Regions from separate parts of the Streptomyces sp. NPDC037421 genome, predicted to be linked through region 2. Evidence: predicted binding sites of a transcription regulator. Region 2 holds the regulator's gene; each other region holds the start of a gene.
What was found. Region 2 encodes HrcA, which represses chaperone genes, less so after heat shock. Its sites were predicted from a motif close to TTNGCACTCNGNNNNNCNGAGTGCNAA; they were not measured.
Positions count from the first base shown of each region.

Region 1: groES (co-chaperone GroES) is a predicted target of HrcA. The motif match lies at 4,068-4,094, and genes of this name have one in related genera.
Region 3: groL (chaperonin GroEL) is a predicted target of HrcA. The motif match lies at 3,501-3,527, and genes of this name have one in related genera.

Region 1 covers NZ_JBVJWV010000006.1:242,292-251,864, reverse strand. The annotation lists gene ACZ7IF_RS12190 (FtsW/RodA/SpoVE family cell cycle protein) at 1-589, opposite strand, end outside; gene ACZ7IF_RS12185 (LCP family protein) at 577-1,812, opposite strand; gene ACZ7IF_RS12180 (sensor histidine kinase) at 1,878-3,266, opposite strand; gene ACZ7IF_RS12175 (response regulator transcription factor) at 3,259-3,939, opposite strand; gene groES (co-chaperone GroES) at 4,238-4,546, shown strand; gene groL (chaperonin GroEL) at 4,659-6,287, shown strand; gene ACZ7IF_RS12160 (ester cyclase) at 6,381-7,073, opposite strand; gene ACZ7IF_RS12155 (SDR family NAD(P)-dependent oxidoreductase) at 7,147-7,920, opposite strand; gene ACZ7IF_RS12150 (LysR family transcriptional regulator) at 8,095-9,012, shown strand; gene ACZ7IF_RS12145 (WhiB family transcriptional regulator) at 9,151-9,477, opposite strand.
Region 2 covers NZ_JBVJWV010000011.1:76,664-86,236, reverse strand. The annotation lists gene ACZ7IF_RS18400 (AMP-dependent synthetase/ligase) at 1-770, shown strand, start outside; gene hemW (radical SAM family heme chaperone HemW) at 827-2,059, shown strand; partial or broken gene ACZ7IF_RS18390 (Uma2 family endonuclease) at 2,131-2,726, shown strand; gene ACZ7IF_RS18385 (DUF3097 domain-containing protein) at 2,704-3,513, opposite strand; gene ACZ7IF_RS18380 (MBL fold metallo-hydrolase) at 3,542-4,273, opposite strand; gene hrcA (heat-inducible transcriptional repressor HrcA) at 4,434-5,450, shown strand; gene dnaJ (molecular chaperone DnaJ) at 5,451-6,590, shown strand; gene ACZ7IF_RS18365 (nitronate monooxygenase) at 6,758-7,849, shown strand; gene ACZ7IF_RS18360 (16S rRNA (uracil(1498)-N(3))-methyltransferase) at 7,846-8,592, shown strand; gene ACZ7IF_RS18355 (histidine triad nucleotide-binding protein) at 8,771-9,130, shown strand; gene ACZ7IF_RS18350 (ribonuclease Z) at 9,134-9,573, shown strand, end outside.
Region 3 covers NZ_JBVJWV010000014.1:105,493-115,065, reverse strand. The annotation lists gene ACZ7IF_RS21515 (LamG domain-containing protein) at 1-536, opposite strand, end outside; gene ACZ7IF_RS21510 (phosphoribosylanthranilate isomerase) at 579-1,211, opposite strand; gene ACZ7IF_RS21505 (Uma2 family endonuclease) at 1,247-1,657, shown strand; gene groL (chaperonin GroEL) at 1,752-3,371, opposite strand; gene ACZ7IF_RS21495 (cold-shock protein) at 3,697-3,903, opposite strand; gene ACZ7IF_RS21490 (MoaD/ThiS family protein) at 4,286-4,564, opposite strand; gene thrC (threonine synthase) at 4,602-5,876, opposite strand; SAM riboswitch class I at 5,894-6,032, opposite strand; gene ACZ7IF_RS21480 (glucosyl-3-phosphoglycerate synthase) at 6,248-7,198, shown strand; gene ACZ7IF_RS21475 (alpha,alpha-trehalose-phosphate synthase (UDP-forming)) at 7,287-8,762, shown strand; gene otsB (trehalose-phosphatase) at 8,911-9,573, opposite strand, start outside.

The DNA of each region.
Region 1 (9,573 bases), on a different contig from region 2:
CGCGGTGGATGACCAGGTACCCCGCGAAGAAGATCGCGATCATGATCTTCACGAACTCGCCGGGCTGGAGCGAGAAGCCGAAGAGGATGATCCAGCGCTTGGCGCCGTACGTGTCCGCGCCGAAGAACGCCGGTGCGATCAGCAGCACCAGCGCGACGGCCATCGTGATGTAGATGAAGCGCTGGAGCAGCCGGTGGTCGCGCAGCAGCGCCACCACCAGGATGCAGGCGGCGACCCCGACCACCGTCCACATCAGCTGGTCGGGCGCGTTGGCCACGGAGTCGAACCGCTCTATGTAGCCCTGGTCGAGCCGGTGGATGAGCACCAGCCCGAGCCCGGTCAGCAGCATCGCGAGCGGGAAGATCAGCGGGTCCGCGTACGCCGCGAACCGGCGGATGCCCAGGTGTCCCACCAGTGACAGCAGCGTCATGCTGATGACGAAGCTGGTGAGGTGCTGCGGCAGCTCGCCGTTCATGGCCAGCCCGGCGCTGACGTGGCCGAAGACGGCGATGGCGATGACCAGGAGGAGGAGCAGCGCTTCGGTGCGGCGGCGGGCGCCCGCCACCGTCAGGGGCCTCAGTCCACGCACGGGATACCGCCGCCGTCGATGGCGCCCTTCTCCGGCTGTGGCGGAGGCGGGGCGGATGACGGGGCGGATGACGGGGAAGGGGGAGAGGAGGGAGAAGAGGACGGCGCGGCGTCCGGCGCACCCGGGGTCGTCGCAGTGGTCGACCGGGGACCGATCTGCTCGGCAATGAGGCGCTTTATCTTCATATCATCTACGACGTTGATGTCCTCCCCATGGTTCCTTCCGAAGCCCTCGACGGGGAGTGTCGTGAACCGCACTTTGCCCCCGGACAGGTTCTTCGCCTGCTTCACGAAGGACAGCAGGTCCCACCCCGCGTCCGTCACGACGTCCTCTTTCGCCGTGTCGATCAGCTTGAGCAGCTTCACCGGGTCCGTGAAGGTCCCGGCCGAGTTCAGCTTCTGCGTCGCACCCGCGAGGAAGGCCTGCTGCCGCTTCGTCCGGTCCAGGTCGCCCATCGCCAGCCCGTGCCGCTGCCGTACGAAGGCCAGGGCCTGCTGACCGTTCAGGGTCTGCCGGCCCGCCGGGAAGTCCGCGCCCGAGTACGTGTCCTTCACCGGCTTCTTCAGGCACACCGGTACGCCGCCCAGCGCGTCCGCGAGGTGGTGGAAGCCGGCCAGGTTCAGCTCGGCGAAGTGGTCGACCGGGACGCCCAGGAAGTTCCGCACCGTCTCGATCTGTGCCCTGCGCCCCGCCTCGCGCCCCTCCCGCTCCAGCCGGCGCCGGTCCTTCACGCCGTCCCGGGAGAGCTGTTCCTCCTTGGCGGCCTTCGCCAGCCCGTACGCCTTCTTGATCTTGTCCTTGTGGCCCGGCCCCTGCCCCGCGATCTCCACGAAGTCGTCGCGCGGTATCGAGAACGCCTTCGCCTCGCCGCCGTCGCCCGGTACGTGCAGCAGGATCACGGTGTTCGCGTTGTAGCCGCCGATGTCCGAACTCCCCGCGTGCAGCTTGTCGAGGATCTCCTCGGGCAGCGGGTCGCCGTTCTGGTCGCGCCGGCTGTCCAGGCCCATGAGCAGGATGTTCACATCGCCGTGCGCCGACTTCTCGGCGCCGTCCAGGGCCTTGGAGCTGGCGATGCCCGAAGCGAGGTCGTGGTAGACGTACCAGGCGCCGCCGCCCGCCGTCACCGTCAGCGCGCAGCCCGTGATCAGCAGCGTGCGCCCGAGCCTCCGGCGCCGTGAGGGCCTGCGGTGGCCGGTCCCGCTCCGTGTCCGTGCAGCGCTCATACCGCTCGATCCTGGCGCAGCGGCGCTGAAGGAATCCTGAGGAGGCGGTGCCCTCGGCGACGCCCTCAGCGGCGGCCGTCCGCCGGGACGTGCAGCTCCAGCCGCGAGCCCCCGCCCTGCGCGCCCAGGGCGCGTACGTCGCCCCCGTGGGCCCGCGCGATCTCCCGGGCGATGGCCAGGCCCAGCCCGGTGCCGCCGCTGGCCCGGCCCCGGTCCGCGTCGAGGCGTACGAACCGCTCGAAGACCCGGTCGCGGTCCGCCTCCGGGATCCCCGGGCCGTCGTCGGCCACTTCCAGCACCGCCCGACCGTCCCGCGCGGCGGCCCGCACCACGACCTCGGCGTCCGCGTACCGCAGGGCGTTGTCCACCAGGTTGGCCAGGGCCCGCTCCAGCCGCGCCGGATCCCCGTACGCCGGCACCGGCGCGGGCGCCTCCAGCCGCAGCGGCACCCGGGGCGCGGGCCTCCGCGCCGCGTCCTCCGCGGCCAGCAGCGCGAGGTCCACCGGCTCGGGGCGGGGCGCGGGTCCGCCGTCGAGGCGGGACAGGAGCAGCAGGTCGGCGGCGATCCGCTGGAGCCGCTCGGTGTCGGCCAGCGCGGCGGCGACCGACGCCCGGTCGGGGCGCGGCATGGCGAGGGCCACCTCCAGCCGGGAGCGGACGGCTGCGAGCGGGTTGCGCAGCTCGTGCGAGGCGTCGGCGGTGAACTGGCGCTGCCGGGCGTCGGAGCGCTCCAGCCGGTCGAGGGTGTCGTTGACGGTCCGGGCCAGCTGGGCGATCTCGTCGCCGCCGCCGGGGTCGGGGACGCGCCGGTCCAGCTCGCTCGCGGTGACGGCGGCCAGCCCGGTGCGGATCGCGGTGACCGGGCGCAGCGCGCGGCCGGTGGCCCACCAGGCCAGGGCCGCCGCGAAGGCCGTCAGCGGGGGAGCGCCGGAGAGGAAGCCGGTGGCGACGGCGCGGGTGGCGTCGTCGACGTCGCCGAGCACGGTCACCGCGTACACGGTGTGCGGATCGTGCGCGCCCGGCGGGCCGGGGGCCTCGACCGCGACGACCACGTGCCGCTGCGCGCCGGGACGCGCGGGCGGCAGTACGGCCGAGCGGGAGTCCTGGCCGGGGCCGGGGCGCAGCCCGTCGAGGCGCGGGGGGTCCTTGGGCGCTCCGGCGGCGGTGCTGGCGACGTCGCGGCCGCGGGCGTCCCGTACGAGGACCAGGTCGACCCCGCCGTCGGGCGCGGGCAGCCGGCCGCCGGGCGGGAGGGTCCGGGTGTCGAGCTGGGCGGCGACCTTGCGCGCGGCGAGCTCGGTGCGGCCGGTGGTGTTGTCGAGGAGGTTGGTGCGCATGAGGCTGTAGAGCCACAGCCCGCCGGCGGTGAGGACCGCGGCCATCGCGAGGGCGGCGGCGAGGGCGGTCCGCGCGCGGAGGTTGCCGACGAGCGGGCCGCGCGGCCCCCTACCCACCGTCGGGCGCCATGCGGTAGCCGGTGCCGTGGACGGTGAGGATGGAGCGGCGGCCGAAGGGGGCGTCGATCTTCCTGCGCAGGGAGGAGACGTAGACCTCGACGATGTTCGGGTCGATGCCGTGCGGGGCGTCCCAGACCTCGTCGAGGACGTCCTGCTTGGCCACGGCCCGGCCGGGGCGCCGCATCAGGCAGGCGAGCACGCCGATCTCCCGGGCGGTGAGCTCGATGTCGTGGCTCCCGCGGCGGCAGCGGCGGTCCAGCGGGTCGAGGAAGAGGTCCCCGGCCCGGAGCACGGCGGGTTCGGGGGCGGCGGCGCGGCGGGCGAGGGCGCGCAGGCGGGCGGCCAGCACCAGGAAGGAGAAGGGCTTGGTGAGGTAGTCGTCGGCGCCGGCGTCGAGCCCCTCGGCTTCGTCGTGCTCGCCGTCCCGGGCGGTCAGCATCAGGACGGGGGTGGGGTCGCCGTGGGCCCGCATCCGCGCGCATATCTCGGCGCCGCCGGGACCGGGGAGCATCAGGTCGAGCAGGACGACGTCGTACGGGCCGCCGGTGAGGGCCAGTTCGAGGCCGCGGTGGCCGTCGTGGGCGACCTCGACGCGGTGGCCCTCGGCGGACAGGCCCTGGCGGAGGGATTCGGCCAGGTTCTCTTCGTCTTCGACCACGAGGATGCGCACGCCCCAAGCCTCACATACCGGGCAGTGGCCCCCCGGGCCCCAGGGCGCGGCGGCCCGGTCCCGGCCGGGTCGGGGTTCAGCCGAACGGGGGGTTCGGCGGCCGGAATACGTGGAACCAGTGGACCGTGTTGGCACTCCGCTTGACCGAGTGCTAATCGCCGGAATAGTCTCGCACCTGGCACTCGCCCCCGGTGAGTGCCAACACAGCGACAGGCAGGTCCGGCACCCGCGACGACGGATCGACCTGGTCGCCACCTCAGACAGTTAACCCCGGATCTCCGAAGGGGGAGGTCGGATCGTGACGACCGCCAGCTCCAAGGTTGCCATCAAGCCGCTTGAGGACCGCATCGTGGTCCAGCCGCTCGACGCCGAGCAGACCACGGCCTCCGGCCTGGTCATCCCGGACACCGCGAAGGAGAAGCCCCAGGAGGGCGTCGTCCTCGCGGTCGGCCCGGGCCGCTTCGAGGACGGCCAGCGTCTCCCGCTGGACGTCAGCGTCGGCGACATCGTGCTGTACAGCAAGTACGGCGGCACCGAAGTGAAGTACAGCGGCGAGGAGTACCTCGTCCTCTCGGCTCGCGACGTGCTCGCGATCGTCGAGAAGTAATTCGCTTCAAGAAGTTTGCTTGAGCTGCGCCCCTGGTCACCCCGCTGATTTGCCGGGCGGCGAGGGGCGCGGTTCGTTAAACCCGAGTTTTCGAGAGGGCTGAACCGCTCCCATGGCGAAGATCCTGAAGTTCGACGAGGACGCCCGTCGCGCCCTCGAGCGCGGCGTCAACAAGCTTGCCGACACGGTCAAGGTGACGATCGGCCCCAAGGGCCGCAACGTCGTCATCGACAAGAAGTTCGGCGCCCCCACCATCACCAACGACGGTGTCACCATCGCCCGCGAGGTCGAGCTGGACGACCCGTACGAGAACCTGGGCGCGCAGCTCGTGAAGGAGGTGGCGACCAAGACCAACGACATCGCGGGTGACGGCACCACCACCGCCACCGTGCTGGCCCAGGCGCTGGTCCGCGAGGGTCTGCGCAACGTCGCCGCCGGCGCCTCCCCGGCCGCCCTGAAGAAGGGCATCGACGCCGCGGTCAAGGCCGTGTCCGAGGAGCTCCTCGCGACCGCCCGCCCGATCGAGGACAAGTCCGACATCGCCGCCGTGGCCGCGCTCTCCGCGCAGGACTCGCAGGTCGGCGAGCTCATCGCCGAGGCGATGGACAAGGTCGGCAAGGACGGTGTCATCACCGTCGAGGAGTCCAACGCCTTCGGCCTGGAGCTGGAGTTCACCGAGGGCATGGCCTTCGACAAGGGCTACCTGTCTCCCTACATGGTCACCGACCAGGAGCGTATGGAGGCCGTCCTCGACGACCCGTACATCCTGATCAACCAGGGCAAGATCTCCTCCATCCAGGACCTCCTGCCGCTGCTGGAGAAGGTCATCCAGGCGGGTGGCTCCAAGCCGCTGCTGATCATCGCCGAGGACGTCGAGGGTGAGGCCCTCTCCACCCTCGTCGTCAACAAGATCCGCGGCACCTTCAACGCGGTCGCCGTCAAGGCCCCCGGCTTCGGTGACCGCCGCAAGGCGATGCTCCAGGACATGGCCACCCTCACCGGTGCCACCGTCATCGCCGAGGAGGTCGGCCTCAAGCTCGACCAGGCCGGTCTGGACGTCCTCGGTTCCGCGCGCCGCGTGACCATCTCCAAGGACGACACGACCATCGTCGACGGTGGCGGCAGCCACGAGGAAGTCACCGGTCGCGTCAACCAGATCAAGGCCGAGATCGAGTCCACGGACTCCGACTGGGACCGCGAGAAGCTGCAGGAGCGCCTGGCGAAGCTCGCCGGCGGCGTCTGCGTCATCAAGGTCGGCGCCGCCACCGAGGTGGAGCTCAAGGAGAAGAAGCACCGCCTCGAGGACGCCATCTCCGCCACCCGCGCCGCGGTCGAGGAGGGCATCGTCTCCGGCGGTGGCTCCGCGCTCGTCCACGCCGTCAAGGTCCTGGAGGGCAACCTCGGCCTGACCGGCGACGAGGGCACCGGCGTGTCCGTGGTCCGCCGCGCCGCCGTCGAGCCGCTGCGCTGGATCGCCGAGAACGCCGGCCTCGAGGGCTACGTCATCACCTCGAAGGTCGCCGAGCTCGACAAGGGCCAGGGCTTCAACGCCGCCACCGGCGAGTACGGCGACCTGGTCAAGGCCGGCGTCATCGACCCGGTCAAGGTCACCCGCTCCGCCCTGGAGAACGCCGCCTCCATCGCCTCCCTGCTGCTCACGACCGAGACCCTGGTCGTCGAGAAGCCGGCCGAGGAAGAGGCCGACGCCGGTCACGGCCACGGTCACGGCCACAGCCACTGACGCGTCCGCGCGCTTCGACGAGAAGGCCCCCGTCCCGCCGTTCACACGGTGGGACGGGGGCCTTCCCGTCTGCCGGGGCCGCCTGAGCGGCCGTCACTCCATAACGCCCAGCTGCCGCATCACGGCCATGGCGTCGTAGTGCCACCAGCCTTCCTTGATCATCCCGTCCTGACATCGGAAGACCGTGGTGCCGGTCATCGTGCAGGTCTTGCCGGTCGGGGCGACGCCCATGAACTCGCCCTTGTGCTTGCCGGTCCAGGTCCACAGCGTGGTGACGTAGTCGTCCTGCGCCATCTGGGCGTCACGGGTGAAGGTGAAGTCGAAGGCGGCGCGCCACATCTCGGTGTCATCGCGGATCGCGGCGTAGCCGTGCTTGTCCTCGGGGTTGGAGATGTCGTGGTCGTGGTAGTCCGGGGCGAAGATCTCCTCGATGACGGACATGTCGCCCTTCATCGCGATGTCGTCGTACATCCGGTTCACCAGCAGGGTGTTGAGGTGCTCGTCGCGGACCGTGTCGAGGTTGGTGAACGTCGGCATGCCGTCGCACAAGGCCATCATCTCGTGGAACATCCGGTCCGTCTCGGGGAGGTCGGAGTTCTTCATGGCCTCCTCGTACGAAGGGAACTCGACGAAGTTCACGTAGTGGTCCGTCTGTTCGCGGTCCTTGGCCACGATGCTGTGGGTGACCGTGCGCTTGCCCTGGCTCTGGGCGACGTACTTGTCCAGCAGGTCGTTCATCGCCTCGGGCTGGTGGGTCCTGTAATCAACCAGTTGTACGAATGTCATGGTGGGCTCCCGTGCTGGGTGGACATGTCCAGTTTAGGGAGGATTCACCCGTTCGGCCCGGTCTACCGGCGGGTCACTGGGGCCCGTACTTGCGTCCCGTACGGGAGGACACCCCGCCGAGCAGCCCGCGCGGCGTCAGCTTCACCACGCCCATCAGCGCCTTGTAGCGCGGGTCCGGGATCGACACGGTCTTGCCGCGCGCCAGGTCGGCCAGTGCGGCGGTGACCAGCTTGTCCGCGTCGAGCCACAGCCAGCCCGGGATGTTGTCCGTGCCCATGCCGGCCCGCTGGTGGAACTCGGTCCGCACGAAGCCGGGGCACAGGGCCATCAGGCGGACCCCGGACCCGCCGAGGTCCCGCGCCGCGCCCTGGGTGAACTGCACGACCCAGGCCTTGCTGGCGCCGTAGGTGCCGCGCGGCACGAAGGCGGCCACCGAGGCCACGTTGACGACCCCGCCGCGGCCGCGCGAGCGCATCGACTCCGTCGCCGCCGAGGTCAGCCGCAGCACCGCCTCGATGTGCACCTTCAGCATGGTCAGCTCGTCGGCCATGGAGACTTCCAGGTAGCGGCCCTTGTTGCCGAAGCCCGCGTTGTTGACGAGCAGGTCCACCGGGTGAGTGCGGTCGCCGAGCCGGGTCTCGACGGCCTTGATGCCCTCCTCGGTGGAGAGGTCGGCGGCCAGTACCTCGGCCTCGATGCCGTGCCGGTCGTGCAGTTCGGTGGCCTGTTCGGCGAGCCGCTTGGTGTCGCGGGCCACCAGTACGAGGTTGTGGCCCTGGGAGGCGAGCCGCCGGGCGAAGGCGGCGCCGATGCCCGCCGTGGATCCAGTGATCAGCGCAGTCGTCATGTGCGCAAAATAGCCGCCCGCGCCGACGCGCGTACTTCCGCGGGCACGTGCGTGCGATCCCGTGTTCCCCGGGTGCCGCTGCGCGGGCGCGCGGGCGGGCCGCGCCGGGGCCCCTTCCCAAAGCGGCGGCTGGGGAATTGGCGTCGTGGTCAAAGTCGGCCTTATGCTCGAAGGGTGATCGAGGCACGCCACCTCCGGATCCTGCGCGCTGTCGCCGGGACCGGTTCCTTCTCCGCCGCCGCCCGCGAGCTCGGCTGTACCCAGCCCGCCGTCTCCCAGCAGATGAAGGCCCTGGAACAGTCGGCCGGGACCCCGTTGCTGGTGCGCGCCGGCCGCGAGATGCGGCTGACCCAGGCCGGCGAGGCCCTGGTGCGGCACGCCGCCGGGATCCTGGCCGGGCTGACGGCCGCCGAGGAGGAGGTCGCGGCCATCGCCGGGCTGCGGGCCGGCCGGGTCCGGCTCGTCTCCTTCCCGAGCGGCAGCTCCACGCTGGTGCCCACCGCGCTCGCGGCGATGCGCGCCGAGCACCCGGGTACGCGCATCTCCCTGGTAGAGGCGGAGCCGCCGAGGTCGGTGGAGATGCTGCGCGAGGGCGACTGCGACGTGGCGCTGGCCTTCCGCTACGGCGCGGACGGGCCCGCGGCGGGTGCGGCGGGCAGCGCGGCCGAGTGGGAGGACCTGGTGGTCACCCCGCTGCTGACCGACCGGCTCGTCGGGCTGGTTCCCGAGGGTCACCGGCTGGCGGGCGCGGAGCGGGTGGGGATGGCCGAGCTGGCCGACGAGCCGTGGATCGCGGGCTGTCCGCGCTGCCGCCGTCATCTGGTGGAGGTGTGCGAGGGCGCGGGCTTCACCCCGCGGATCGACTTCGCCACCGACGACTACCCCGCCGTGGTCGGGCTGGTCGGGGCGGGGCTGGGGGTGGCGGTGCTGCCGGAGCTGGCGGTGGAGTCCGTACGGGCCAAGGGCGTGAGCACCCTGGCCGTGGAGCCGGCCGTGGAGCGGGAGGTCGTGGCGCTGACCCTGCCGGACCTGGCGCGCGTACCGGCGGTGGCGGCGACCCTGGGTGAGCTGGTGCGGGCCGCCGCCCGCTGACCGTACGGGGGCGTACGGCCGGACGGGTGACGGCCCGGACCCGAGCCGTGGCGGCGCGCCCGGGAGCGCGCACGGATGTGAGGGAACGTTCCTTCGGATGTCTCTTCGGCTGGGTGCGTGCTTCGGGCGGGCCGGCCGTCAGTGCGGCGGGACGGGGCCGATCGTGCTGGAGGCGGGGATCAGGCGGTGCCGTGCGCGGCCCATCAGCTCCTCGCGTTCGTCCTCGGTGAGCCCTCCCCACACCCCGTAGGGCTCTCGGACGGCGAGTGCGTGCGCGGCGCATTCCGAACGCACCGGGCAGCGCATGCAGACCTCTTTAGCCGAGGCCTCGCGCGCACTCCTGGCCGCGCCCCGCTCGCCTTCCGGGTGGAAGAAGAGGGAGCTGTCGACCCCGCGGCAGGCGGCCAGCAGCTGCCAGTCCCAGAGGTCGGCGTTCGGTCCGGGGAGGCGGGAGAAATCTGCCATTGGTAGTCCTCTTGGTGCCGGGTACTACGCGGATACGGTCCATGTCTCCACACCTACTGTCGTAGTAGATGTAAATATGACTCATTGGGACCCTAG
Region 2 (9,573 bases):
CCGTCTCCGGCGCCTCCGCCCTGGCCCCCGAGATCGGCTACTTCTTCTCCGGCGCCGGCATCCACATCCTGGAGGGCTACGGCCTCACCGAGTCCAGCGCGGCCTCCTTCGTCAACCCCGGCGAGGCCTACCGCACCGGCACGGTCGGCAAGCCGCTCCCCGGCACCGAGGTCCGCATCGCCGACGACGGCGAGGTCATGCTGCGCGGCCCCGGCATCATGCAGGGCTACCACGGCCAGCCCGAGAAGACCGCCGAGGTCCTGGAGAGCGACGGCTGGCTGCACACCGGCGACATCGGCGAGCTCTCCCCGGACGGCTACCTGCGCATCACCGACCGCAAGAAGGACCTGATCAAGACCTCCGGCGGCAAGTACGTCGCCCCGGCGGAGATCGAGGGCCAGTTCAAGGCGATCTGCCCGTACGTGTCGACGATCGTCGTCCACGGCGCCGACCGGAACTTCTGCTCCGCCCTGATCGCCCTCGACGAGCCCGCCATCCTGGGCTGGGCCGCCGAGAACGGCCTGGAGGGCAGGACGTACGGCGAGGTCCTCGCCGCAGCGGAGACCGGCCGCCTGATCGAGACCTACGTACAGACCCTCAACGAGAACCTCCAGCGCTGGCAGACGATCAAGAAGTTCCGGATCCTGCCGCGCGACCTCGACGTCGAGCACGGCGACCTGACCCCCAGCCTCAAGCTGAAGAGGCCGGTCGTCGAGCGTGAGTTCAAGCACCTCATCGAGGAGATGTACGAGGGCTCCCGGGAGGCCTGAGGCCGGCCCGGGCCGGGGGCGTAAACGACCATGGGGCGGTGCGGGACAATGGGCTCATGCCTTCCGCACTGCCCGATGGTGACCCCATGCCCGAAGACGGCTCGCTGCCGTCGCACGCCCTGGAGGGCGCCGGGGAGCGGCCGCTCGGGTTCTACCTGCACGTCCCGTACTGCGCCACCCGCTGCGGGTACTGCGACTTCAACACCTACACCGCCACCGAGCTGCGCGGCACCGGCGGCGTGCTCGCCTCCCGGGAGAACTACGCCGACACCCTGATCGACGAGGTCCGCCTCGCCCGCAAGGTGCTCGGCGACGACCCGCGCGCCGTGCGGACCGTCTTCGTCGGCGGCGGCACGCCCACGCTGCTGCCCGCCGGGGACCTCGTACGCATGCTCGCGGCGATCCGCGACGAGTTCGGGCTGGCCGAGGACGCCGAGGTCACCACCGAGGCCAACCCGGAGTCCGTGAACCCCGCGTACCTGGCCGAGCTGCGCGCAGGCGGCTTCAACCGGATCTCCTTCGGCATGCAGAGCGCGAAGCAGCACGTCCTGAAGGTCCTCGACCGCACCCACACCCCCGGCCGTCCCGAGGCCTGCGTGGCCGAGGCGCGCGCGGCGGGCTTCGAGCACGTCAACCTCGACCTGATCTACGGCACCCCCGGCGAGTCCGACGACGACTGGCGGGCCTCCCTGGAGGCCGCGCTCGGCGCCGGCCCCGACCACGTCAGCGCGTACGCCCTGATCGTCGAGGAAGGCACCCAGCTGGCCCGCCGGATCCGCCGCGGCGAGGTCCCGATGACCGACGACGACGTGCACGCCGACCGGTACCTGATCGCCGACCAGGTCATGGCCGAGGCCGGGTACTCCTGGTACGAGGTGTCGAACTGGGCCACCTCCGAAGCCGGGCGCTGCCTGCACAACGAGCTGTACTGGCGCGGCGCCGACTGGTGGGGCGCCGGCCCCGGCGCCCACTCGCACGTGGGCGGGGTGCGCTGGTGGAACGTGAAGCACCCCGGCGCCTACGCGGCCGCCCTCGCGGAGGGCCGCTCCCCGGGCGCGGGGCGCGAGCTGCTGTCGGCGGAGGACCGCCGCGTGGAGCGGATCCTGCTGGAGCTCCGCCTGGTGGACGGCGTCCCGCTGTCCCTGCTGGCCCCCGCGGGCCTGACGGCCTCCCGCCGAGCCCTGGCCGACGGCCTGCTGGAGCCGGCCCCGTACGAGGCCGGACGGGCGGTCCTGACCCTGCGCGGGCGGCTGCTGGCGGACGCGGTGGTGCGGGACCTGGTGGACTGATCTCCCGCGCGGGTGAATCCCCCCGTAACCGTGCCCCTGCTGCCTAGGCTGCCGCCGACGGTACGCGGCGGATGTGGAGGACCACGGAGATGACCGCTGTGGACGAGCGTGGGATGGCCAAGTTCTTCGAGGGGTTCCAGCCTCCCGACGGAGTCAAGGTCGAGCTCCTCCGTGGGGAAATCGTGATGATGGCCAGTCCCGATCTGGTGCACAACCTGATCGTGGAGGACGTGCAGGACCGGATCCCGCGCAAGCGGTGGGCGCGGCTCCAGACGCAGGACGTCGACATCGTCGACGAGGCGAGCGAGCCCGTGCCCGACCTGGTGGTCCCGGATCGCCGGGCACACCCGGGGTCGGGCCGCCTTCTGCCGTCGCAGCTGATCACGCTGGTGGTGGAGGTCGTGTCCAAGACCAGCGCCGACAGGGACTACGTGGTCAAGCGTTCGATCCATGCCGCGGGCCGGGTGCCCGCTACCTGATCGTCGACCCGGTCGTCGGGCAGTGTGTCCTGCTGACCGTCCCCGTCGGCAAGGGGGACGACGCCGACTACCGTGCGCAACGGGTCACGAAGTTCGGCGAGCCGCTGCTGCTGGAGCCGCTCGGCATCGAGCTGGACACGAGCGACTTCGGTACGTTCCAGGGGGTCAGGCCCCACCGGTATCCGTGACGAAGTCGATCAGCTCCTCCACCCGCCCCAGCAGCGTCGGCTCCAGGTCGCGGTAGGACGTCACGCGGGACAGGATGTGCCGCCAGGCGGCACCCGTGTTCTCAGGCCAGCCCAGCGCCCGGCAGACGCCCGTCTTCCAGTCCTGGCCGCGCGGCACCTCCGGCCACGCCCGGATGCCCAGCGCCGACGGCTTCACGGCCTGCCAGACGTCCACGTACGGGTGGCCCACCACCAGCACGTCCGGCCCCGTCACCGACGCCGCGATCCGGGACTCCTTCGAGCCCGGCACCAGATGGTCCACCAGGACGCCGAGACGGGCATCGGGCCCCGGGGCGAACTCCGCGACCACCGCCGCGAGGTCGTCGACGCCCTCCAGGTACTCCACCACCACGCCCTCGATCCGCAGGTCGTCGCCCCAGACCCGCTCGACCAGCTCGGCGTCGTGGCGCCCTTCCACGTAGATCCGCCCCGCCCGCGCCACCCGCGCCCGCGCCCCCGGGACGGCGATCGAGCCCGAGGCCGTACGGGCCGGCGCGGCCGGGCCCCGCGAGGGGCGGGTCAGGGTCACCACCGCGCCGTCCAGCAGGAAGCCGCGCGGCTCCAGCGGGAACACCCGGCGCTTGCCGAAGCGGTCCTCCAGGGTCACCGTGCCCGACTCGCAGGCCACCACCGCGCCGCAGAAGTCCGTACCCGCCACCTCGACCACCAGGTCCGGATCCGCCGGCACCTCCGGCACGGGTTTGGCGCGCTTCCACTGCGGGGTCAGGTCGGGGGAGTACTCACGCATCCGGCCGACACTAGGAGAGCCGGCGCCCTCACGCCCCCGACACGCCGAACCGGGCCGCCAGTGTGGCGCGTTGCGCACGCACGAAGTCCGCGTCCACCAGCGCTCCGTGACCCGGTACGTACACCGCGTCGTCCCCGCCCAGCGACAACAGCCGGTCCAGGGCGGCCGGCCACTGGCCCGGCACCGCGTCCGAGCCCGCCTGGGGCTCGCCCGACTCCTCGACCAGGTCCCCGCAGAACACCGCCTCCCGCTCGCCCGGCACGAAGACCGCCAGGTCGTGCTCGGAGTGCGCGGGCCCCACGTTCGCCAGCAGCACCTGCACCCCGCCCAGCTCCAGGGTCCACTCGCCCGACACCAGGTGCCGGGGCGCCTGGAGCAGGTCCGCCGCCTCCGTGGCCTCCGCCTCCGCCAGACCCTGCCGGAACGCGCTCACCCGCACCTCCTCGCGGCCCGTCGGGGTCGACAGCAGCCGGTCCAGGCCGACCGCCCCGAAGAACTCGGCGCCCGCGAAGGCGGCCCCGCCCAGCACGTGGTCGAAATGTCCGTGGGTGAATGCGATATGGGTCACGCGGCGACCGGTCAGCCGCTCCGCCTCGGCCCGCACCTGCGCACCCTCGCGCACGGACGATCCGGGGTCGATCAGCAGCACCGACTCGTCCCCCACCACCAGCCCCACCGTGCAGTCCCACACCGGGAGCCGCCGTCGGCCGACCCGTCCGGTGACCCTTTCCCAACCCGTCTCTTCCCAATGCACGTCCATGCGGTGACGCTACCCTGGCGGGCCGCCCTTGCCTGCGGCGTACTACCCGGCCGTACACTGACCGGGGGATCTCTGGCACTCACACGCGCAGAGTGCCAGCAAGCCAGGACCGGCCCCCGACGGCCAGACCGACGACCGACCGCATCCGGAGGTGTGCGCGATGCTCAGTGAACGCAGACTCGAGGTACTGCGCGCCATCGTCCAGGACTACGTCGGGACGGAGGAGCCCGTCGGCTCCAAGGCCCTCACCGAGCGGCACAGGCTGGGCGTCTCGCCCGCCACCGTGCGCAACGACATGGCCGTGCTGGAGGAGGAGGGCTACATCGCCCAGCCCCACACCAGCGCCGGCCGGATCCCCACGGACAAGGGCTACCGCCTCTTCGTCGACAAGCTGGCGGGCGTCAAGCCGCTGTCGACGCCCGAGCGCCGGGCCATCCAGAACTTCCTCGACGGCGCCGTCGACCTCGACGACGTCGTCGGCCGCACGGTACGGCTGCTCGCGCAGCTCACCCGCCAGGTCGCCGTCGTCCAGTACCCGTCGCTGACCCGCTCCACCGTGCGGCACGTCGAGCTGCTGTCGCTGGCCCCGGCCCGGCTGATGCTCGTACTGATCACCGACACCGGGCGGGTCGAGCAGCGCCTGGTCGACACCCAGACCCCCTTCGGCGAGAACTCCCTCGCCGACCTGCGGGCGCGTCTGAACAGCCGGGTCGTCGGCCGTCGCTTCACCGACGTGCCGCAGCTGGTGCAGGACCTTCCGGAGTCGTTCGAGATCGACGACCGGGCGACCGTCAAGGCCGTCCTCGCGACCCTTCTCGAAACGCTGGCCGAGGAGGCGGAGGAGCGGCTGATGATCGGCGGCACCGCCAACCTCACCCGCTTCGGACATGATTTTCCCTTGACGATCAGGCCCGTCCTCGAAGCGCTGGAGGAGCACGTCGTGCTCCTGAAGCTGCTGGGCGAGGCCGGAGAGTCGGGGATGGCCGTACGCATCGGTCACGAGAACGCCTACGAGGGACTCAACTCCACGTCGGTCGTGTCCGTCGGCTACGGTTCGGGCGGCGAAGCAGTCGCCAAACTCGGCGTGGTCGGACCGACCCGCATGGACTACCCCGGAACGATGGGAGCGGTACGCGCAGTGGCACGTTACGTCGGACAGATCCTGGCGGAGTCGTAAGTGGCCACGGACTACTACGCCGTACTCGGCGTGCGCCGCGACGCATCGCAGGACGAGATCAAGAAGGCCTTCCGCCGGCTCGCCCGTGAACTCCACCCGGACGTGAATCCGGACCCGAAGACGCAGGAGCGCTTCAAGGAGATCAACGCGGCCTACGAGGTCCTCTCGGACCCGCAGAAGAAGCAGGTCTACGACCTCGGCGGCGACCCGCTGTCCTCCTCGGGCGGCGGTGGCGGCGCGGGCGGCTTCGGAGCGGGCGGCTTCGGCAACTTCTCCGACATCATGGACGCCTTCTTCGGCCAGGCCTCGCAGCGCGGCCCGCGCTCGCGGACCCGCCGCGGCCAGGACGCCATGATCCGCCTGGACCTGGAACTGGACGAGGCCGCCTTCGGCACGACCAAGGACATCCAGGTCGACACGGCCGTCGTCTGCGGCACCTGCTCCGGCGAGGGCGCCGCCCCCGGCACCTCGGCGCAGACCTGTGACATGTGCCGCGGCCGCGGTGAGGTCTCGCAGGTCACCCGGTCCTTCCTGGGCCAGGTCATGACCTCGCGCCCCTGCCCGCAGTGCCAGGGCTTCGGCACCGTGGTCCCGACCCCGTGCCCCGAGTGCGCGGGCGACGGCCGGGTCCGCTCCCGCCGCAGCCTCACCGTCAAGATCCCCGCCGGTGTCGAGAACGGCACCCGGATCCAGCTCGCGGGCGAGGGCGAGGTCGGCCCCGGCGGCGGCCCCGCCGGCGACCTCTACGTGGAGATCCACGAGCTGCCGCACCCGACCTTCCAGCGGCGCGGGGACGACCTGCACTGCACGGTCACCATCCCCATGACGGCCGCCGCCCTGGGCACCAAGTGCCCGCTGGAGACGCTGGACGGCATGGAGGAGATCGACATCCGGCCCGGCACCCAGTCCGGCCAGGCCATCCCGCTGCACGGGCGGGGCGTCACCCACCTGCGCGGCGGCGGCCGCGGCGACCTGATCGTCCACGTCGAGGTCACCACCCCCGGCAAGCTGGACGCCCAGCAGGAGGAGCTGCTGCGCCAGCTCGCGAAGCTGCGCGGCGAGGAGCGGCCGATGGGCCAGTTCGCCCCCGGCCAGCAGGGCCTGTTCAGCCGCCTGAAGGACGCGTTCAACGGCCGCTGAGGCCGGCCTGAGGCACTCGTACGAGCCCGGTCCGGGGACGCCCCGGACCGGGCTCGGCGCTTCCCGGGAACCGCCCGGGGCGATTCCCGGACACGCCGGGGAAGCGGACTATGCCAGGCGAATGCGACGGTTCGGCGCGGTGGCCGGGACGTGGCACGATGCAGTCCATGTCCTCCGCACCGAACGGTCTCCCCCAGTACCCGATCGTGCAGGCTCCCATGGCGGGCGGCGCCTCCTGCCCGCCGCTCGTCGCCGCCGTGTGCGAGGCGGGCGGGCTCGGCTACCTCGCCGGCGGCTACAAGACCGCCGACGGCATGTACCAGGAGATCAAGCAGACGCGCGGCCTCACCCGGCGGCCCTTCGGCGTGAACCTCTTCATGCCGCAGACCGGCTACGTCGACCCGGCCGCCGTCGAGACCTACCGCGGGCAGCTGGCCGGCGAGGCGAGCTGGTACGAGGTCTCGCTCGCCCCCGAGGACATCATCGGCACCTCCGACGACGGCTACGAGGCCAAGCTCGCCATCCTGCTGGAGGACCCCGTCCCGGTGGTCTCCTTCGCCTTCGGCACCCCCGCGCCCGGCGTGCTGGAACGGCTGCGCAGGGCCGGCACGCACACCGTCGTCACCGTCACCTCGGTCGACGAGGCCCGCTCCGCGCAGGCGGCGGGCGCCGACGCCGTCTGTGTCCAGGGCGTCGAGGCGGGCGGCCACCAGGGCACCCACCGCGACGACCCGGAGACCGACGGCACGGCCGGCGTCGGCCTGCTCGCGCTGGTCGCGCAGGTACGGGAGGCCGTGGCCCTGCCCATCACCGCGGCGGGCGGCCTGATGCGCGGGGCGCAGATCGCGGCGGTGCTGGCGGCCGGCGCGGAGTCGGCGCAGCTGGGCACGGCCTTCCTGGCGTGCCCGGAGTCGGGCGCGCACCCGCTGCACAAGAAGGCCCTCACCGACCCGATGTTCCCGCACACGGAACTGACCCGGGCCTTCACCGGCAGGCCCGCGCGGGGCCTGGTCAACCGCTTCATGCGGGAGCACGGGCCGTACGCACCGGCCGCCTACCCCCAGGTCCACCACATGACCTCGGGGCTGCGCAAGGCGGCCGCGGCGGCCGGCGACCCGCAGGGCATGTCCCTGTGGGCGGGCCAGGGGCACCGGCTGGCGCGGGCGCTGCCGGCCGGGGAGCTGGTGGAGGTGCTGGCGGCCGAACTGGCCCAGGCGCAGAACGCGTTGAACGTATTGCAGATGAGGAGAACGTCATGACGGCCCCCGTGTTCGTGGTCGAAGAGGTTCCGGCGGGGCCGGAGTTCGTGCTGGAGGGCCCCGAGGGGCGGCACGCGGTCTCCGTGAAGCGGCTCAACCCGGGCGAGGACGTGATCCTCACGGACGGGCGCGGCCGGTGGACCGAAGGCGTGGTCAAGGCGGCGGAGGGCAAGGACCGCCTGGTGGTCACGGACCTGGAGTCCGTGAGCGAGGAGCCGGAGCCCGACGTCCGGATCACCGTGGTGCAGGCGCTCCCGAAGGGCGACCGGGGCGAGGTGGCGGTCGAGACGATGACGGAGACCGGCGTCGACGCCATCGTGCCGTGGCAGGCCTCGCGGTGCATCACGCAGTGGCGCGGTGACCGGGGCGCGAAGTCCCTGGCCAAGTGGCGTTCCACGGCCCGGGAGTCGGGCAAGCAGTCGCGCCGGGTCCGCTTCCCGGAGGTGGCCGGGGCGATGTCCACGAAGCAGGTGGCCGCGCTGCTGGCGCAGGCCGATCTGGCGGTGGTGCTGCACGAGGACCGCGACACCCCCTCGGAGGCGCTGGCGACGGCGCCGCTGCCGGAGAAGGGGTCGGTGGTGCTGGTGGTCGGCCCCGAGGGCGGGGTCTCGCCGGAGGAACTGGCCGCCTTCGCGGAGGCCGGCGCCCGGCCGTACCGGCTGGGCCGCTCGGTGCTGCGCACGTCGACGGCCGGCACGGCGGCGACGGCGGTGCTGCTGGCGCGGACGGGGCGCTGGTCGTAGCACTCGGCCCGGGGAATCCAGCCCCGCCGGGGGGCGCCTCCCGGCGGTAGCCGGGGGAGTTCGAGGCGCGGGTCACACCGCCCGCGGGCGACGGCCGTGGATCGGGATATCCGGCGGCAGCCCCCCGCACGGGGCCGATAGCATGCCCCGACCGATCAACGTCACGGGAGGCGCAGCAATGGCCGGGGAACCGCAGGCGGACTGCCTGTTCTGCAAGATCGTCGCGGGGTCCGTCCCGGCGACGCTGGTCCGGGAGACCGAGACCACCGTCGCCTTCCGGGACATCAACCCGCAGGCGCCGACCCACGTGCTCGTCATCCCCAAGGTGCACTACGCGGACGCCGCCACCCTCGCCGCCGCCGAGCCGGCCATCGCGGCCGACGTGCTGCGCGAGGCCGGGCAGGTCGCCGCCGACGAGAAGGTCGACGGGCACGGCTACCGCGTCGTGTTCAACACCGGCGCCGGCGCCGGCCAGACCGTCTTCCACGCCCACGCGCACGTCCTCGGGGGCCGCGGCCTCCAGTGGCCGCCCGGATAAGCCGTGTCCGTACGAGAGTTCGTGGTCCTCGGCACCGCCAGCCAGGTCCCCACCCGGCACCGCAACCACAACGGCTACCTGCTGCGCTGGGACGGCGAGGGCATCCTCTTCGACCCGGGCGAGGGCACGCAGCGGCAGATGCTGCGGGCCGGGGTCGCGGCGCACGACATCAACCGGATCTGCGTCACGCACTTCCACGGCGACCACAGCCTCGGCCTGGCCGGGGTGATCCAGCGGATCAACCTCGACCAGGTCCCGCACCCCGTGACGGCGCACTACCCGGCCTCGGGGCAGAAGTTCTTCGACCGGCTGCGGTACGCCACCGCCTACCGGGAGACCGTGCCGCTCCGGGAGGAGCCGGTCGCCGCGGACGGGGTGCTCGCGAGCGGGCCCCCGTACGTCCTGGAGGCCCGGCGGCTCTCGCACCCGGTGGAGTCCTTCGG
Region 3 (9,573 bases), on a different contig from region 2:
TCGAGCCACGCGCCCGGGTGGACGGTCGGGTCGCGGAGGTAGCGGTGGGCCTCGCGGACGTGGTTGGACAGTTCCAGGAGGTCGGGGTTGTCGGGGTGGTACTCGAAGACGTCGATCTCCTGGCCGCCGTCCCGCCAGGTCCAGATGGCGGGCCAGGCGCCGGTCTCCTCCGGCAGCCGGACGCGGGCCTCCAGCACGTCGCCGGTGCGGACCTCGAAGCCCTCGTCGCTGCCTTCGGTGGTGAGCAGCCCGGCGTCCCAGTTCCCGTCGGGGCGCAGGGTCGCTCGGAAGGTGCCGGAGCGGCTGTAGGCGGGGTCGGCGGTGAGGTGGTCGAGCTTGTTGTCGCCGGGGTTGACGGGGCCGCCGTCGGGATAGGCCCAGGAGCGGCCGGCCACCCATTGGGTGGCGGAGGTGAAGTCGGCGGTGAAGACGGGGGTGCGGCGCGGGGTGAACACGGGCAGCAGCCCCCCGCCGCCGCCCGCGGGGGCGAGGCGGCGGGTCAGGCGCCGCAGCCAGCCGTACGTTTCCGGGTCCATGCGGCGGTTGTGCCCGCCGGGCCGGCCCCCGACACCCCGTTCTCACTCAGAGTAATCATACGAACGCGCGGCGTCGATGAAGGTGCGGATCAGGGCGGGGTCCTTCACCCCGCGTTCCCGCTCGACCCCGCTGGAGACGTCCACGCCCCAGGCGCCGGTGGCGGCGGCGGCCTCGCGGACGTTGGCCGGGCTGAGCCCGCCGGCCAGCAGCCACTGCCCTTCGGGCGCCGTGAACTGCGCGGATCCCCAGTTCCAGGGCTTGCCGGAACCGGGGTCGGGGGCGTCGATGAGGAGCAGGTCCTCCCCGTACTCGCCGCAGCGCGCCACGTGCTCGGCGGTGGCGCGCAGCAGGGTGCGGCCGGGGGTGCGCAGGCGCGCGTAGTACTCGGCGGGCTCGTCGCCGTGCAGCTGTACGCCGCGCACGCCGCTCTCCCCGGTGAGCCGGCGCACCTCCTCCAGGGACTGTCCGCGGAACACCCCGACGGTCAGCACCCGGTCCGGCACCCGCGCGGCCAGCTCCCGCGCCTGGGCGGCGCCGACGGTCCGGGGGCTTCCGGGGGCGAGTACGAACCCGACGGCGTCGGCTCCGGCCTCCACCGCCACGTCGACGTCGTGCGGGGTCTTCAGTCCGCAGATCTTGACGAAGAGTCCCCTGCGCTCGCTGCTTTCGCTCATGCCCCGAGTCAAACAGACCCGGCTCCGCTGCGGCGATACGTCCCATTCCCCGGGCGGCCGCGGCCCCGGAAGGGACCCCGCCGGCACCCCCGGTCCGCGCCGAGTGCACCGAATGCCGCGCCCCCGGCGCCGAACCGCAGCGGCGCTTCGCCGGGCACGGCGAGTGGTCCGATCCCGCAGGGGTGCTGATGACCGTCGAGGTCACGTCACACGACCACGAGACCGAGGCCCGCGACAGGCAGGAGAAGCGTGACGGTTACGCGCAGGCGGGCATCCCCGTGTTCCTGCTGATCGACCGCGACAGCGACACCATCACGGTCTACAGCGAGCCGGAAAACGGACGCTACCGCCTGCGGGAGTCCTGCTCCTGCGGCGGAACCCGCGCCCTCCCCGAGCCGGTCGGGTTCTCCCTCGCCACCGAGGCACTCAAGGACTACGCCCACTGAGCCCCCGCCCCCGGGAAACGCCCGAGGGCGGCACCCCCTCCGTCGGGAAGGGGTGCCGCCCTCGTTCGAGAACAGCCGATCAGCCGGGGGCCGATCAGAAGTCCATGTCACCGCCCGGCATGCCGCCCGGAGCGGCGGCGGCCTTCTCCGGCTTGTCGGCGATGACGGCCTCGGTGGTCAGGAAGAGCGCGGCGATGGACGCGGCGTTCTGCAGGGCGGAGCGGGTGACCTTCGCCGGGTCGATGATGCCCTCGGCGATCATGTCGACGTACTCGCCGGTCGCGGCGTTCAGACCGTGGCCGACGGCCAGGTTGCGCACCTTCTCGACGACGACGCCGCCCTCGAGACCACCGTTGACGGCGATCTGCTTCAGCGGGGCCTCCAGCGCGAGCTTCACGGCGTTGGCGCCGGTCGCCTCGTCACCGGTGAGCTCCAGCTTCTCGAAGACCGAGGAGGCCTGAAGCAGGGCCACGCCACCGCCGGCGACGATGCCCTCCTCGACGGCCGCCTTCGCGTTGCGAACGGCGTCCTCGATGCGGTGCTTGCGCTCCTTGAGCTCGACCTCGGTCGCGGCACCGGCCTTGATGACGGCCACGCCGCCGGCCAGCTTCGCGAGGCGCTCCTGGAGCTTCTCGCGGTCGTAGTCCGAGTCGGAGTTCTCGATCTCGGCGCGGATCTGGTTGACGCGGCCCTGGACCTGGTCGCTGTCACCGGCACCGTCGACGATGGTGGTCTCGTCCTTGGTGATGACGACCTTGCGGGCGCGGCCGAGCAGGTCGAGACCGGCGTTCTCCAGCTTGAGGCCGACCTCCTCGGAGATGACGGTGCCGCCCGTGAGGATGGCGATGTCACCGAGCATGGCCTTGCGGCGGTCGCCGAAGCCCGGGGCCTTGACGGCGACGGACTTGAAGGTGCCGCGGATCTTGTTGACGACCAGGGTCGACAGGGCCTCGCCCTCGACGTCCTCGGCGATGATCAGCAGCGGCTTGCCGGACTGCATGACCTTCTCCAGGAGCGGCAGCAGGTCCTTGACCGAGCCGATCTTGGAGTTGACGATCAGGATGTACGGGTCGTCGAGGGACGCCTCCATACGCTCCATGTCGGTGGCGAAGTACGCCGAGATGTAGCCCTTGTCGAAGCGCATGCCCTCGGTGAGCTCCAGCTCCAGACCGAAGGTCTGGGACTCCTCGACGGTGATGACGCCTTCCTTGCCGACCTTGTCCATGGCCTCGGCGATGAGCTCGCCGATCTGGGTGTCGGCGGCGGAGATGGAGGCCGTGGAAGCGATCTGCTCCTTGGTCTCGACATCCTTGGCCTGGGCCAGCAGGGCGGCGGAGACGGCCTCGACGGCCTTCTCGATACCGCGCTTGAGGGCCATCGGGTTGGCGCCGGCGGCCACGTTGCGCAGGCCCTCGCGGACGAGCGCCTGGGCGAGGACGGTCGCGGTGGTCGTACCGTCACCGGCGACGTCGTCCGTCTTCTTGGCGACTTCCTTGACCAGCTCGGCGCCGATCTTCTCGTACGGGTCCTCGAGCTCGATCTCCTTGGCGATGGAGACGCCGTCGTTGGTGATCGTGGGGGCGCCCCACTTCTTCTCAAGGACGACGTTGCGACCCTTGGGGCCAAGGGTGACCTTGACGGCGTCGGCGAGCTGGTTCATGCCACGCTCGAGACCGCGCCGGGCCTCCTCGTTGAACGCGATGATCTTGGCCATGTGAAGTGGTCCTCCCGGACAGGGGTGGATTGCTCCGGACCGCGCCCGCGCCCGCGACGGACGGCCTGCGGATCCAGCGGTTCCGTCCCGCCGGACCCTGCGGGCCTCACCGACCCGGTCCTCGTCTTAGTAGCACTCTCACCGGGAGAGTGCTAACGCCAATGATTAGCACTCGACCCCCACGAGTGCAAGCGGCTTCAGGCAACACGCGGGCGGCGCGGCGCCGACGCGGGGCGACACGCAGGAGGGGCCCACATCCCTGTCCAGGATGTGGGCCCCTCATGCGTCTGTGCGTGCGTCGGTGGCCGATCGCGTTCGCTCCGACTCAGCCGGCCGCGAGCTTGACCATGTCCGCCTGCGGACCCTTCTGGCCCTGCGAGATCTCGAACTCGACCCGCTGACCCTCTTCAAGGGTGCGGTATCCGTCCATCTGGATGGCGCTGTAGTGGACGAACACATCCGCACCACCGTCGACCGCGATGAAGCCGTAGCCCTTCTCCGCGTTGAACCACTTGACGGTGCCCTGAGCCATGCCTAACTCCCCTATTACTGGCCCTTGCGCAGGACCGCACTTCGCGGTCCCGGGTCAGAACTTGCGCCGGAACGCCTCGACCGCGGCTGAATGTATCCGCACCGGTGCTGTCAGCAACAGGTCAATCCGACGAGAAATCTGGACACGCGGAAACCTTGAAATAGGGTGAAAACTTGGCATATTCCAGGGCAACTCGGGCCAGACAAGCAGCACCAAAGGCCCAAAAGGCGCGCGCATGTTGACTCAATGTCAACCATCCGTCGGCCCGCTCATATGCGGCGGGCATGAACAGCGGAGGGGACTGCCCCAACTCTACCGCGCCCAATCAAGCAGAATTGCCCCCTCCGCTTTTAGCGGAGGGGGCAATTCTGATTTGAACGCGTCAGCACCCGCCTGCCACGGCGGGGATGATCGAGACGCCGGCGCCGTCCGGCGTCGCCGCCTGCAGGCCGCCCTCGAAGCGCACGTCGTCGTCGTTGACGTAGACGTTCACGAAGCGGCGCAGCTTGCCCTGGTCGTCCAGGACGCGCGCGGCGATGCCCGGGTGGTTCTTCTCCAGGGACTCGATGACCTCGGCGAGGGTCGTGCCCTCGGCCGGGACCTCGGCGGCACCGCCGGTGTAGGTGCGCAGGATGGTGGGGATGCGGACGTTGACGCTCATGGCGCTACCGCCTTTCCGGATGTGTCAGGGGGAAGGATCAGGCCAGGCCGGCGGCGCGGAACGCGTCCAGGCTCGGGCGGATGGTGGCGGTCTGGCCGCTGTCCGCGGCCACCGCCTCCAGGGTCTTGAGGCCGTCACCGGTGTTCAGGACCACGGTGGTCAGCGCCGGGTCGAGCTGCCCGTTCTCGATGAGCTTCTTCGTCACGCCGACGGTCACGCCGCCCGCGGTCTCGGCGAAGATGCCCTCGGTGCGCGCCAGGATCTTGATGGCCTCGACGACCTGCTCGTCGTTGACGTCCTCGACGTAGCCGCCGGTGCGCCGCGCGATGTCCAGGACGTACGGGCCGTCCGCCGGGTTGCCGATGGCCAGGGACTTGGCGATGGTGTTCGGCTTCTGCGGGCGGACCACGTCGTGGCCGGCCTTGAAGGCGGTGGACACCGGGGAACAGCCCTCGGCCTGGGCGCCGAAGATCTTGTACGGCTTGTCCTCGACGAGGCCGAGCTTGATCAGCTCCTGCAGACCCTTGTCGATCTTCGTCAGCTGGGAGCCGGACGCGATCGGGATGACGATCTGGTCGGGCAGCTGCCAGCCGAGCTGCTCGCAGATCTCGTACGCCAGGGTCTTGGAGCCCTCGCCGTAGTAGGGGCGCAGGTTGACGTTGACGAAGCCCCAGCCCTCGCCCAGCGGGTCGCCGATGAGCTCGGAGCAGAAGCGGTTGACGTCGTCGTAGTTGCCCTCGATGCCGACGAGGTCGCCGCCGTAGACGCCGGCCATGACGACCTTGCCCTGCTCCAGGTCGTGCGGGATGAACACGCAGGAGCGGAAGCCAGCCCGGGCGGCCGCGGCGCCGACGGCGCCGGCCAGGTTGCCGGTGGAGGAGCAGGACAGGGTGGTGAAGCCGAAGGCGCGGGCGGCCTCGACGGCGATGGCCACGACGCGGTCCTTGAAGGAGTGCGTCGGGTTGCCGGAGTCGTCCTTGACGTAGAGCTTGCCGGTGACGCCCAGCTCCTTGGCCAGGTTCTCGGCGTCCACGAGCTTGGTGAAGCCGGGGTTCAGGTTCGGCTTGGCGGCCACGTCCGCCGGGACGGGCAGCAGCGGCGCGTAGCGCCAGATGTTGTTCGGGCCGGCCTCGATCGCGGTGCGCAGGGCCTCGGGGTCGCCGAGCGGGAGCTCGTAGGCGACTTCCAGGGGGCCGAAGCACTCGACGCAGGCGAAGACGGGGCCGAGCTCGAAGCGGGTACCGCACTCGCGACAGGAAAGTCCGGTGGCGGGTCCGAGGTCGACAGAGGTGGCGACGGTCTGTGCAGCCATGATGGCGAGGCCCTTTCTCCTCATCTTCCCCATGGCGCACTTCGCCATGAGACGGAATTGGCACCTTCCCTAGCCGGGGCCTCGCGCTGGCGAGAACCGACTGGAGGGTTGCCGGGGCTTCAACGGGCCGTGTCCCTCTGCCCCTCTGGATGAGCGGTATGGCACCGGACACACGCGCTCTGTGGCGCGCCGGTGCGTTTGTGCGCGGGACCCCCGGCATGCGGTGGTCTCTCGCGTTGTTCAAGACTGTAACCGAAGGGACGGGTGGTTGAGACAGCCGTCCGAACCGCGAGATGGATCACAATTCGGCCTAAATCCGCCGAGTGCGAAGTGTCGGGGTATGCCGCAGAGAAGCGCAGGGAGTGCTGAGAGTGCTGGATGAGGTGGAGCGCTGGCTGGCAGACCGCTCCTGGTCCGCCGCCGACCGACCGCTCGACCAGCTGCTCGACCGGAAACGGGCGGCCGGGACGACGGTGAGCGTGGTGCTGCCCGCGCTCGACGAGGAGGCCACCGTCGGGGAGATCGTCGAGATCATCCGGCGCGACCTGATCGAGGGCCTCCCGGTCCCCCTGGTGGACGAGCTGGTGGTCGTCGACTCCGGCTCCACCGACCGCACGGCCGAGGTCGCGGCGAAGGCCGGCGCCCGGGTGGTGCACCGGGACTCGATCCTGCCCCGGATCCCGGCCCTGCCCGGCAAGGGCGAGGTGCTGTGGCGCTCCCTGCTGGCCACCACCGGGGACGTCGTCTGCTTCGTGGACGCCGACCTGCGGGACTTCGACTCCTCCTTCGTCTCCGGGATCGTCGGGCCGCTGCTCACCGACCCGCAGGTCCAGTTCGTCAAGGCGATGTACGACCGCCCCCTCGGCGACGCCCCGGGCCAGGGCGGGCGCGTCACGGAGCTGGTGGCCCGGCCGCTCCTCAACCTCCACTGGCCCCAGCTGGCCGGCTTCGTCCAGCCGCTGGGCGGCGAGTACGCCGTACGCCGCTCCCTGCTGGAACGCCTGCCCTTCCCGGTCGGGTACGGGGTGGAGCTGGGCCTGCTGGTGGACGCGCTGCACACGGTCGGACTGGACGCGCTGGCCCAGGTGGACGTGGGGGTCCGGCTGCACCGGCACCAGGACGGGCAGGCGCTGGGCCGGATGGCCGCCGCGATCTACCGCACCGCGCAGCTGCGGCTCTCGCGCGGGCACCTCGTACGGCCGGAGCTGACGCAGTTCGAGCGCGGCCCGGACGGCTTCGTCCCGCGCACGTTCGCCGTGGACACGGAGGAGCGGCCGCCGATGGCGGAGATCAAGGAGTACGCGGGGCGGCGCGTGGCGTGAGGCGGCGGCGCGGGAGCCTGACCAGTACGTGACGAACCGGACATTTCCCGGACGTTTGAGCGAGCGGGCCCCGGGCTAGGTTCGCGGCATGGCTTCCCCTTCCCCCGTGGCTCCCCAGGTACTCGTCGCCGCCAACCGCGGCCCGCTCTCGTACGCCCTCGACGCCGACGGCACCCTCAGCGCCCGGCGCGGCGGCGGCGGCCTCGTCTCCGGCCTCTCCTCGGCGCTCGCGGCACAGCCGGAGGCCCTGTGGATCTGCGCCGCCCTCTCCGATGCCGACCGGGAGGCGGTCCGCCGGGGCGTGTCCGAGCCGGGAGTCCGGATGCTGGACATCGACCCCGCGGTGTACGACGACGCGTACAACGGCATCGCGAACTCCGTGCTCTGGTTCACCCACCACCACCTGTACGACGTCCCGCGCGAGCCGGTCTTCGACGCGGAGTTCCGGCGGCGCTGGGACTCGTACGCGGCGTACAACCAGGCCTTCGCCGAAGCCCTGGCCGAGGAGGCCGCCGAGGGCGCGTCGGTCCTGGTCCAGGACTACCACCTCGCCCTGGTCCCGGGAGCCCTCCGCGAACTGCGCCCCGACCTGCGGATCGCGCACTTCACGCACACGCCGTGGGCGTCGCCGGAGTTCCTGGAGATGCTCCCGGACGACATCAGGAGCCGGCTGATGTGGGGGATGCTGGGGGCGGACCTGGTCGGCTTCCACACCTGGGCCTGGGCGCACTCCTTCATGGCCGGCGCGCGCCTGGACGACGAGCGGGGCACCGCCGAGCCCGTGTTCCCGGCCGGGGTGGAGCCGTCGAAGGCCCGCTACGTGCAGAAGAGCCCCATGAGCCCCGTGCGCCACAAGCGGACCGACGTCGCGGTCTTCGCGCTGGGCGTGGACGCGGACGACCTGCGGGCACTGGCGCACCGGCCGGAGGTCGAGGACAAACTCGCGGCGCTGCGGGCGGAGGTCGGCGACCGCAAGACCATCGTCCGCGTCGACCGCACCGAGCTGTCGAAGAACATCCTGCGCGGGCTGCTCGCCTACCGGGAACTGCTGACCGTCCACCCCGAGTGGCGGGGGCGGGTGGTCCACCTGGCGTCCGCCTACCCGTCCCGGCAGGACCTGAAGGTGTACCGGGACTACACGGAGTCCGTGCGCGAACTGGCCGAGGAGATCAACGCGGAGTTCGGCACGGAGGACTGGCAGCCGGTCCTCGTGTCCGTCCAGGACGACTTCGCCCGCTCCCTGGCGGCGTACCGGCTGGCGGACGTGGCACTGATCAACCCGGTGCGGGACGGGATGAACCTGGTCGCGAAGGAGATCCCGGTCGTCTCGGAGGCGGGCTGCGCGCTGGTCCTGTCCACCGGGGCGGGAGCGTACGCGGAACTCCGCGCGGACGCCCTGACGGTCAACCCGTACGACGTCACCGCGACGGCCGAAGCCCTCCACGAGGCCCTGACGATGCCGGACGCGGAACGCGCCGAACGCACGAAGCGCCTGGCCGCATCCGCCACGGCCCTCCCCCCGGCGGCATGGTTCGAAGCGCAGCTGGCGGCACTGCGCGGGTAGGCCGACTCGCGGCGCGGGCCCTCTCTCTCCCCCCCTGCGGCGGGGCGGCGGCTACCCACCCGCCCCTTGTCTGCGGGACGGTGGGTGGGCAACCACCGCCCCGCCCCACGGGGTCGAGGGGGAGATGGCGGGCCCGCACCGGGAGCCCTCAGCCCCGCAGCGCCGCCGCCAGCTGTGCGAGGAATGCCGTCACCGCGGCCGGGCCGGGGAGGACCAGGTCGGCTCGGGCCGCCAGTTCGGGGACTTCCGCCGAGCCGCTGCACACCAGGAGGCCCGGGAGGCCGTCGGCGCGGCGCTTCTCGACCGCCGAGTACGCCGCGAGGTCGCCCAGGTCGTCCCCCGCGTACAGCACGGCCCCGGCGTCGCGTTCCGCGAGGAACTCCGTCAGGGCGACGCCCTTGTCCATGCCCGGCGGGCGCAGCTCCAGGACGGCGCGGCCGGGCTCGACCATCAGCCCGTGGCGGGCGGCGAGCTCCGCCAGGGGTTCGCGCAGGGCTTCGAAGGCCGCCGCGGGGTCTTCGGCGCGGCGGGTGTGGACGGCGAGCGCCTGGCCCTTCTCCTCGATCCAGGTCCCGCGCCACGCGCCGATGGCGTCGAGGAACCCGGGCAGCTCGGCCCGTACGGCCGCGACCCCGGGGTGCGCGGCGGGGGCGTGCACGACGCCGCTGACGGCGTCCCAGCGCTCGGCGCCGTAGTGGCCGAGGACGACGAGGTGCTCCAGCCCGGGGACCCCGGCGAAGCCGCCGTAGCGGACGGCGACCCCGGCGGGCCGGCCGGTGACGACGGCGACGGCCTCGACCTCGGGCGCGAG